One region of the Halomonas sp. TG39a genome, then DNA from elsewhere that is predicted to be linked to it. Evidence: riboswitches for the same ligand, from Rfam matches in the RefSeq annotation. Region 1 holds a riboswitch; the other holds the start of a gene.
The links. Region 1 has a riboswitch for thiamine pyrophosphate ahead of tenA (thiaminase II). Riboswitches for the same ligand answer to the same signal wherever they lie in the genome.
Positions count from the first base shown of each region.

Region 2: it holds a riboswitch for thiamine pyrophosphate, as region 1 does, so the genes downstream of both, thiM (hydroxyethylthiazole kinase) here and tenA (thiaminase II) in region 1, are expected to answer to the same signal.

Region 1 is NZ_JQLV01000001.1:773,541-778,089, forward strand. Features, by position in the region: gene thiC (phosphomethylpyrimidine synthase ThiC) at 1-1,566, opposite strand, end outside; gene tenA (thiaminase II) at 1,599-2,282, opposite strand; TPP riboswitch at 2,361-2,522, opposite strand; gene U738_RS03345 (putative quinol monooxygenase) at 2,812-3,114, opposite strand; gene U738_RS03350 (NADP-dependent oxidoreductase) at 3,175-4,194, opposite strand; partial or broken gene U738_RS23545 (LysR family transcriptional regulator) at 4,284-4,478, shown strand; gene U738_RS03355 (substrate binding domain-containing protein) at 4,494-4,549, shown strand, end outside.
Region 2 is NZ_JQLV01000001.1:3,819,016-3,823,564, reverse strand. Features, by position in the region: gene U738_RS17235 (cupin domain-containing protein) at 1-334, shown strand, start outside; gene U738_RS17230 (DUF6164 family protein) at 331-699, opposite strand; gene gloA (lactoylglutathione lyase) at 709-1,245, opposite strand; gene U738_RS17220 (hypothetical protein) at 1,482-1,826, shown strand; TPP riboswitch at 1,881-1,979, shown strand; gene thiM (hydroxyethylthiazole kinase) at 2,003-2,812, shown strand; gene thiE (thiamine phosphate synthase) at 2,802-3,434, shown strand; gene U738_RS17205 (LysR family transcriptional regulator) at 3,431-4,348, shown strand; gene U738_RS17200 (DoxX family protein) at 4,430-4,549, shown strand, end outside.

The sequences.
Region 1 (4,549 bases):
TTTGGCCAAATCCGCCGCGTGGGCAGCAATCTTGTAGGTAATGATGCCGGTTTTGACGTCGTCTTTATTGGGCAGGCCCAGATGCTCTTTGGGGGTGACGTAGCAGAGCATGGCGCAGCCAAACCAGCCGATCATCGCCGCCCCAATGCCAGAAGTAATGTGGTCATAGCCGGGGGCAATATCCGTTACCAGCGGCCCTAATGTATAGAAGGGCGCTTCGTCGCAGTATTCCAACTGCTTATCCATGTTCTCTTTCACCAGGTGCATGGGCACGTGGCCGGGGCCTTCGATCATCACCTGCACATCGTGCTTCCAGGCGATATGGGTCAGCTCGCCCAAGGTTTTTAGCTCCGCCATTTGCGCTTCATCGTTGGCATCAGCCACTGAGCCGGGGCGCAGGCCATCGCCGAGGGAGAACGCCACATCGTACTGCTTGCAGATCTCGCAGATCTCTTCGAAGTGGGTGTACAGGAAGCTCTCCTGGTGATGGTACAAACACCACTTGGCCATGATTGAGCCGCCGCGGCTAACAATACCGGTGACCCGCTTAGCGGTGAGCGGCACATAGCGTAGCAGTACGCCCGCGTGAATGGTGAAGTAGTCCACCCCCTGTTCGGCCTGCTCGATCAGCGTATCGCGAAACACTTCCCAGGTGAGGTCTTCGGCCACGCCTTTGACCTTCTCCAGCGCCTGATAGATAGGCACCGTGCCAATCGGCACCGGCGAGTTGCGCAGTATCCACTCGCGGGTTTCGTGGATGTTCTGCCCAGTGGAGAGATCCATGATGGTGTCCGCGCCCCAGCGGATGCCCCAGGTCATCTTATCCACCTCTTCTTCGATAGAAGAAGTCACCGCCGAGTTACCCAGATTACCGTTAATTTTGACCAGGAAATTACGGCCAATAATCATCGGCTCGCTTTCTGGGTGGTTGATGTTATTGGGAATAATCGCCCGCCCGCGGGCCACTTCATCGCGCACAAACTCGGGGGTGATCTCTTCGGGCAGGCTGGCGCCAAAGCTCTGGCCTTTGTGCTGATGGCCCAGAATGCGCTCTACTTCAGCGGTACCCAGCGCTTGACGGCGCTGGTTTTCGCGCAAGGCGATAAACTCCATTTCCGGGGTGATAATGCCCTGGCGGGCGTAGTGCAGCTGGGTCACGTTCTTGCCCGGTTTTGCTCGGCGTGGTGTGCGGGTTAGATCAAAGCGCAGCTGGGCAAGCGTCGGGTCGTTGGCGCGGCGGTTGCCGTAATCAGACGTGGGGCCTGATAGAAATTCGGTATCGTCACGCTCTTCAATCCAGACCCGGCGCAGTGCCGGTAGGCCACGGCGTAGGTCAATCTTGGCGTCAGGGTCGGTGTAGGGGCCGGAAGTATCGTAGACCAGCAGCGGTGGGTTCTCTTCATCAATGCCGGTGGTTTTGGTCGGTGACAGTGAAATTTCCCGGAACGGCACACGGATATCCGGGCGCGAACCTTCGATATATACCTTACGTGAACCGGGCAGCGGCGCAATGGCGGCGGCATCGACCTGGGCGGTTTCGGCTAAAAAATGGCTGGTTTTGCTCATTACGGTCTCCTTACGATTGTTGTTTTGCAGGGTTAGTGAGTGGGGTCTGCGTCTATCAGCGCTAAGCCCATCTGCCAGAAATCGATTTCCAGGCGGGTGGCGTCGCGGAAGATTTTGCTCAGTTCGGCAAAGCGGGCGGGCGACACATCGGCAAGGCGGGCATTGAGCCACTCAAGCTCAGCCTGCATGGCTGCCTGAAACTCCTCGCCTTCGTACATGGCAATCCAGGCATCAAAAGGGTTTTGCGCTCCGCGCAGGGTAGAAGGCTGGTCGTTCAGCCAGTTGGCAATTTCGCCGTAGCCGACCAGGCAGGGGGCCAGCGCCACGTGCAAATCCAGCAGGTCGCCGCGGTTTCCGGTATCCAAAACATAGCGGGTGTAAGCCAAGGTGGCCCTGGCTTCGGGGAGTTCGGCCAGCTCTTGCTCGGAAATCGCCCACTCCTGACAAAAGCCCACGTGCAGGCCCAACTCCACATCCACAATGGCTTTCAAGCCTTCATGGGCCTGGCGAAGATCGGCAAGGGTGGGGCTTTTATAGACAGCCAGCGCATAGGCGCGGGCGAAGTGAATCAAAAACAGGTAGTCCTGCTTTAAATAGTGTCGAAACGACGCCTCAGGCAGCGTGGCATTGCCCAACTGACGCACGAAATCGTGCTCAATATAGGCGCGCCAATCTTGCTGGCAGGCGGTGGTGAGATCAGTAAAGCGGTAGCCCATGATGCCTCCGGTGGTAATGATCCGGGGGGTGGGCGAATAAGATCGAGGAAATGGCGCGGAAGGTGGCGTGAAATGAAGCCGTGGCCATCGCTTGATCCCTACGCCGGTACCCGCGCTGCGACTTGTGTAAGTAGCAGCGCATTAGCCGGATCAGGTTCAGCGGGACCAGCGCTCGGCAGCATTAATTGCTACGCCCTGCGCCATCTCAGCCGGATTTCACCGGCACCCCGTCAAGCTGTTCGTTGGTGGAGTGTAGGAGGCGGGCGGGGGAGATGCAAGGGGCTGGCTATTGCTCTTGGGTAAAGGTGGAAGTTGATGTGATAGTGGTAGGCCGTCGCTATGCTGAGGCTATAGCGCCTAGCCCTATGGCTGCAGAAGGCGGACTGGAGCGCGCTTGCGACATCGGAGAAGAGGTTCGTTAAATTTGCTTAACGAGCTGCAATGCACCACAAACACTTCTTAGTCGGGCTGCTTCACAGGTGTAACGGATATAGTCCAGCTATGCGCGAAGGCTTTGTTTACAGAGTTTCTAATCCTCCCTGAGGCCACGTTCATTCAATGCATCGTACTTGCGGATATCAGCGCGCATCCTCCCGCTCCATTGATGGACAAACTGTACGGTCTTGTCGGCGTTTAGGTGGGCAGTCAGTGCGGCTTGATCAACCCAGCGCTCCGAAACTATCAATCGTCCGGCGTCCGCGTCATCCACCGCAGCGTCATAAGAAATGTTTCCACCACGCCGCCGCGTGGTGGCGGCAAGTACTTTTAGGTGGGTCATAAATCGCGCTAATTCAGCCGGGGCGACGTATAAATATCCGGTAACGATGAGCATGTTTTATTCCTCATAATACCGCCGCTGGAGCAAGGAATTGCTGTGATTGGCGGCAACAATTTACTGTTTAACGACAAGCACGACCTTACCTTGAACGCCGCCTTGCATAGCTCTCTGATGCGCAGCCGATGCTTCTGCCAACGAATAGGTACTGTCGATAACGATCCGAATGGTACGGTCGTCGAGCAAGCGACCGACCTGCGCCAGCAGCATTCCGTTTGAGTGCACCTGTAGTGAGGAAACCGTAATCCCTAGCCTGTCGGCTTCATCCCTGGCAGAAAAGCCCAAGGGGTTGACCAGAAAGAGCGAGCCGCCTGGTTTAATAATGCTGAGGAAGCGTTCTATGTTCGGGCCACCCACAGCGTCAAGCACCAGATCCACGTCATGTGCGACCGTTTCGGCGGCTGCCTTGGTGTAATCAATGAAGTCGTCAGCACCCAGCTCGCGAAGAAGCTCTTCATGCTTACCTGAAGCAACCGCGATCACACGCGCCCCTTTCCATTTAGCGACTTGAACCGCTAGATGCCCCACGCCACCGCTAGCTCCATTGATCAAGACGGTCTTGCCTTCGAGTGGGACAGGCACATGCCGAAATGCCTGGAATGGATTGGGTAGGTCATTACCAGGATCAACCAGAAACTGCCAGACAGTAAGCAGTGACATTGGGGCACCTGCTGCCTCGACATGAGAAATGCCCTTTGGCTTCAACGCTAGGTGGCTTTCAGGAACGCTGACATATTCGGCATAGGTGCTGCTGCCCGTCATCAGGTCTTCGGGAAAACGCCCCATTGCAAAGACGTGGTCACCTACGCTGACTTTGGAAACCTCGTCGCCAATGGCAGCAACGACCCCTGACACATCAGTGCCCAATATCAACGGGAAATGTGGGCTAGGCTGCCATTCTGGAGGTAGCGCCCGATAGCCGTCGCGCAGGTAAAGGTCTGGTGGGTTAAGACTTGCCGCATTAACTTGGATAAGCACTTCACCGGCTTGTACTTCGGGTCGGGGCGTATCTTCGTAAAGCAAGACCTCTGGGCCACCGAAACTATGCAGCTGCACTGCTTTCATCATGTCGTTCATCACAACCTCACTCAAGAATAGTCACATGGCAAATAGTAAGGAAGTTCCTTGTCATTGATAATGGTGCGTAGATTCGTTTTAATAATTCCATGAAGGAACAAATCGGATTGGAACGCCTCACGGGGCTTATCGCATTTGCACGCGCCGGCTCCTTAGGCAGCTACACCGCTGCGGCGCGCTCGCTGTCTGTTTCGCCCTCTGCGATAAGCAAAAGCATCCAGCGGTTGGAGCGTCACTTCGGCGTCTCTCTTTTCACTCGTACGACACGATCGCTGTCTTTTACGGCCGAGGGCCGCGACTTGCATGGACGTGTGCTAGAGCTGTTGCGCCAGGCAGAAGAGATAGAGCAGGTAGT
Region 2 (4,549 bases), 3.0 Mb from region 1:
GTTTGACCCCAACGACACGCTCCAACTGGCGGTACCTGCCCACCGGTTGCCCTGGCAGCCAGACCGGCGCCCGCGCATCGCCTACAAAATGCTGCACACTTACAAGCAGGAACGTACCAGCCTGGAACGCTGGTCGGCGGGCACTTCCATTGCCTACCCCACGCTGCTGGGCGGTCTGGAGTTTTTGGTTCTGGAAGGCACGCTGAGCGATGGAGAGCAAAGCTACACGGCGGGCACCTGGTGCCGCTACCCCAGCGGTGCGGCACCGGCATTAACCGCCGGTGATGATGGTGTGATGATGTACCTCAAGCGCGGCCACCTGCCAGCAGCTTAGGCCCGCGACAGCCCCAGGAACGGCAAAAGCGTGAGGGCGACAATCAGCGTCACCGCTAATAGCACCAGCACTACCTGCAGGGGGTGGGCTGCTAGGCGTTTCCATAGCGTCATCTGCTCGCCCCGCTCAACCACCGCCTGATGTTCCCGTTGGACACGCTCCAGGCGCTCCGCCTGATAGGCCTCTAACGCCGCGATGGCTGCGTCGTGCTGATGCGGGTTGCGCAGCCAAATAGCATCGACCCCCAGGCGGAAAAACCCCGCCTGGGTTTCGTAGGTATCAAAGCCATGGGCGGCCAGCAGGTCACGCACCTCCATGGCTTCTTCGTCGGTAACGTGGCGCAGCCGGAACAGTAGTTCAGCCATTGGCGTGCCTCAAGAGTCGCTCTTCCCCACCATCAGGTCTGCCTGAATCACTTCGATCCAGTAGCCGTCCGGGTCTTTAACGAAGATAACATCTTTCATCTTGCCCTGATCGGCGCGTTTCACAAAGGTGACATCATGCTGGTCAAACCACGCTTGAGCCGCCGCTAAATCCGGCACGTTAAAGCAGATATGCCCGAAGCCTTGGGGTTCGGCGTTACCATCGTGGTAGGCAAAGTCATCCTTGTCTTCGGTGCCCCAATTGTGGGTCAGCTCCAGCAGCCCTTTCTGGCTGAAGGTCCAGGCGGTACGCGCTTGCGCATCTTCCGGCACGCTGTCGCTGGGCTCCAAGCTAGCCAGGAAATACAGCGAGAACTGCATCTCTTCAAAATCCAGCCGCCGCATTACCTGCATGCCAAACACGTTTGAGTAGAATGCCAACGCGCGCTCAGGGTCTTTCACCCGCAGCATGGTGTGGTTTAAGCGAAACCCTTGGGTTTGGGGTGGGGTGGCGACGACGCCGGGGTGCTGCTCGCCTTGAAAACTCATTTCGCCCTCCTGTCGTTGATGTCGATCATTGCACCTTACATACCGCTTACCATGGGGTCTTTAGGGTCATAATACCAGCCCTTACAAGTACATAGGCAGCGTCGTATTACGCTATCCATAAGCGTACTGGCAATCATAAACAAAACCCCTACACTTATTATTCATAAGCTTTACAAAAAGCAGTTCCTGCCACATGAGCGACGCTTCACATTGACGGCGCCGTCCAGGAGTTTTCCATGAGTTCGATTGATATGACGCTGGGTGACCAGTTGACGCTAAAGCAACTTTCTAATGCCTTGCACAACGGCTTTTCGCCGATTGTGGAGGTTGAATCCATGGATGGCATCTACAAAGTGCGTTTTCATCACGCCAACGGCGTGTCTGACCTGAGCGACAACAAGGGCCATGTCAGCACTTTTTTGGGCACGGGCGAGATACGCGACACCCTAGGTCAACTGGGCCTGACCCACGGCGTACTGACCTTCGCTGACCAGTGCGGCGACGAGATGATCGGGGTAGAGGGGAAAGCCATAACGCCTGACGAAATGCTCACCTACGGTACACGTATTTCGTTTCGCTAGAGGGCCATCGTCCGCATTCGGGGCTTTACAGGGCTACTCCAGGCAAGGATAGTAATCATTCGACAGGGGCGCCCTCCGTTACCGGCGGGCTGAGAAGCACCCTTTGAACCTGAACCGGATAACACCGGCGTAGGGAGTCGTGGTAACGCTTACCACCTCCCTGCCGGGAGGATGCTATGACCCTACGCCCGCTTGGCGATTACCTAGAGACGCTGCGCGCAGTGACACCTCTGGTTCACTGCATAACCAACTATGTGGCCATGAACAGCACTGCCAACCTGCTGCTCGCCACCGGCGCGTCGCCCGCCATGCTGCATGCGCCTGAAGAAGTCGCCGAGTTTACGGCTATTTCCGCGGGGCTTTCGATCAATATTGGCACGATCTCCTCCCACTGGGCCGATGCGATGCTGACCGCCACAGCGACTGCCGATCAACACGCAATTCCTTGGGTATTGGATCCCGTCGCCGTTGGCGCCACGCGCTATCGCCAAACGCTGTGCGCGAAACTGCTCGCCGCTAAACCCAGCGTGATTCGTGGCAACGCGTCAGAAATTCTTACCCTTAACGGTTTAGCCAGCCAAGGGCGCGGCGTGGATGCTACCGCCGCCACCGACCAAGCCGTAGATGCAGCGGTAGCATTAGCGCAAAAACACGGCTGTATTGTCGCGATGACCGGCGAAAGTGATTGGGTAACGGACGGTGCGCAACACTACCGTATTAACGGTGGTCACCCGTTGATGCCCCGTGTAACAACGCTGGGCTGTGGGCTGAGCGCACTAGTGGCGGGATTTGTGGCTGCCAATCGCGATGCCCTACTGGGCGCAACGGCAGCCGCGCTGGCCTGCTTTGCCGTCGCTGGTGAGCGGGCGGGCAGCAGCGCCCAGGGGCCTGGAAGCTTCCAGGTCGCACTGTTGGATGCGCTCTATCAACTCACCCCTGACGACCTCACCACCCATGCCCAGTTGGAGGCTATCCATGCCGTTTGATCTATCGCTTTATTTAGTCACCGACGCTGCGCTGTGCGACGCCATTGGCTTGGAGCAGACGGTTGAGGCAGCGGTACGAGGCGGCGTCACCATCGTGCAGCTGCGTGATAAGCACGCCAGCGATGAACAGATGATAGCCCAAGCCAAACGGCTTAAAGCGGTGCTGGCGGGTACCGGTGTGCCGCTGATCATTAATGACCGTTTACAGGTGGCGCTGGAAAGCCAAGCGGATGGCCTGCATGTTGGCCAGAGCGACGCTGCCGTTCAAGAGGCGCGTCGGTTGTTAGGTGAGCAGGCGATTATTGGCCTGTCGATCAACACCCTCGCCCAGCTAGAAGCTGCACCGGTGGAGTTACTCGATTATGTGGGTATTGGCCCGGTGTTTGCTACCGTGAGTAAGCAGGATCATGCCCAGCCCATCGGCTTTGGCGGCCTGGCGTCGTTGGTCAAGGCGTGCCCGCTGCCCAGCGTGGCCATTGGCGGGCTGAAAGCCAACCATGCGATTAGCGTGCAGCGCGCGGGAGCGAACGGCCTAGCGGTGATCTCGGCCATTTGTGGCCAACCCGACCCCTACCAGGCGGCACGGACATTTCAGGTTTTCCAAGCTGTTTCGGCGTCATGAACCAGTTAGAGCACATCGTCGCTTTTGTGCGGGTAGCCGAGCTGGGTAGCTATACCCGGGCTGCCGAAGCGCTGGATATTTCGCGCACCCGCGTATCCCGCCAGGTCATGGCGCTGGAAGAGACACTGGGTGCGCGACTGATACAGCGCACTACGCGACGGCTGCATCTCACGGAAGCCGGGGAGCGCTATTTAGCCCGCGCCCAAGGGGTGCTGCAAGCGCTCGATGAAGCCGCCGCCGAAGTAGGCCAAGGCACCAGCGATGTGCGTGGACGGCTACGCGTGAATGGGCCAATGAGTTTTGGCACTCGCTACCTGGCGCCTCTCGTTGCCCAATTTATGCAGACCCATCCAGCGCTTGAAGTGCGATTGGATCTGAACGACCGCCGCGTTGATCTGTTGGAAGAGGGGTATGATGTCGCCATTCGTATCGGCAGCTTGCCTGATTCAAGTTTAGTGGCACGCCGCCTAACCCGTTGCCGCCTGCTGTTTTGCGCATCACCTGAATACCTTGCCATCCACGGTGAACCCCGCAGCGTTAAGGCCCTTGCCGACCACCACTGCCTACGCTATCGCAGCGGCCAGCACAGCGCTGACTGGCAGATTGCCACACAGTCATTGACGGTCAGTGGCCCGCTGGAAAGCAATAACGGCGATGTACTCACCCACGCCGCAGAAGCGGGCTTAGGCATCGCTCAGCAGCCCAGCTTTCTGGTCACGGAGAGTATCGCCAGCGGGCGTTTAGTGCCCATTTTGACCCATGAGCCAACGGTGCGGCTCGATGTTCACGCGCTCTACCCCGCCCGGCGCTACCTGCCTGCCAAGGTGGAGCGCTTTATCGACCTGCTCACCGAGGCGTGGGGCGATCCACCGGTTTGGGAGCAGAACATCGGATTGTCGCCAATTACGCAATAGTGATGTGCAAAATATGCTGATTATCTCGATATGATCCGGCGGTAAAGTAGCGCCATCAACCACTCGATGGAAGCTACTTCTATGACAACCCTTACTCACGCCACTCCTTCTCTACAGCCCTCTTTACAGCCCCATGCTATCTCGCTACTGCGTATTGCCTTGGGGGTAATGGCCCTCGCTCACGGTTTGCTCAAGGTGTTT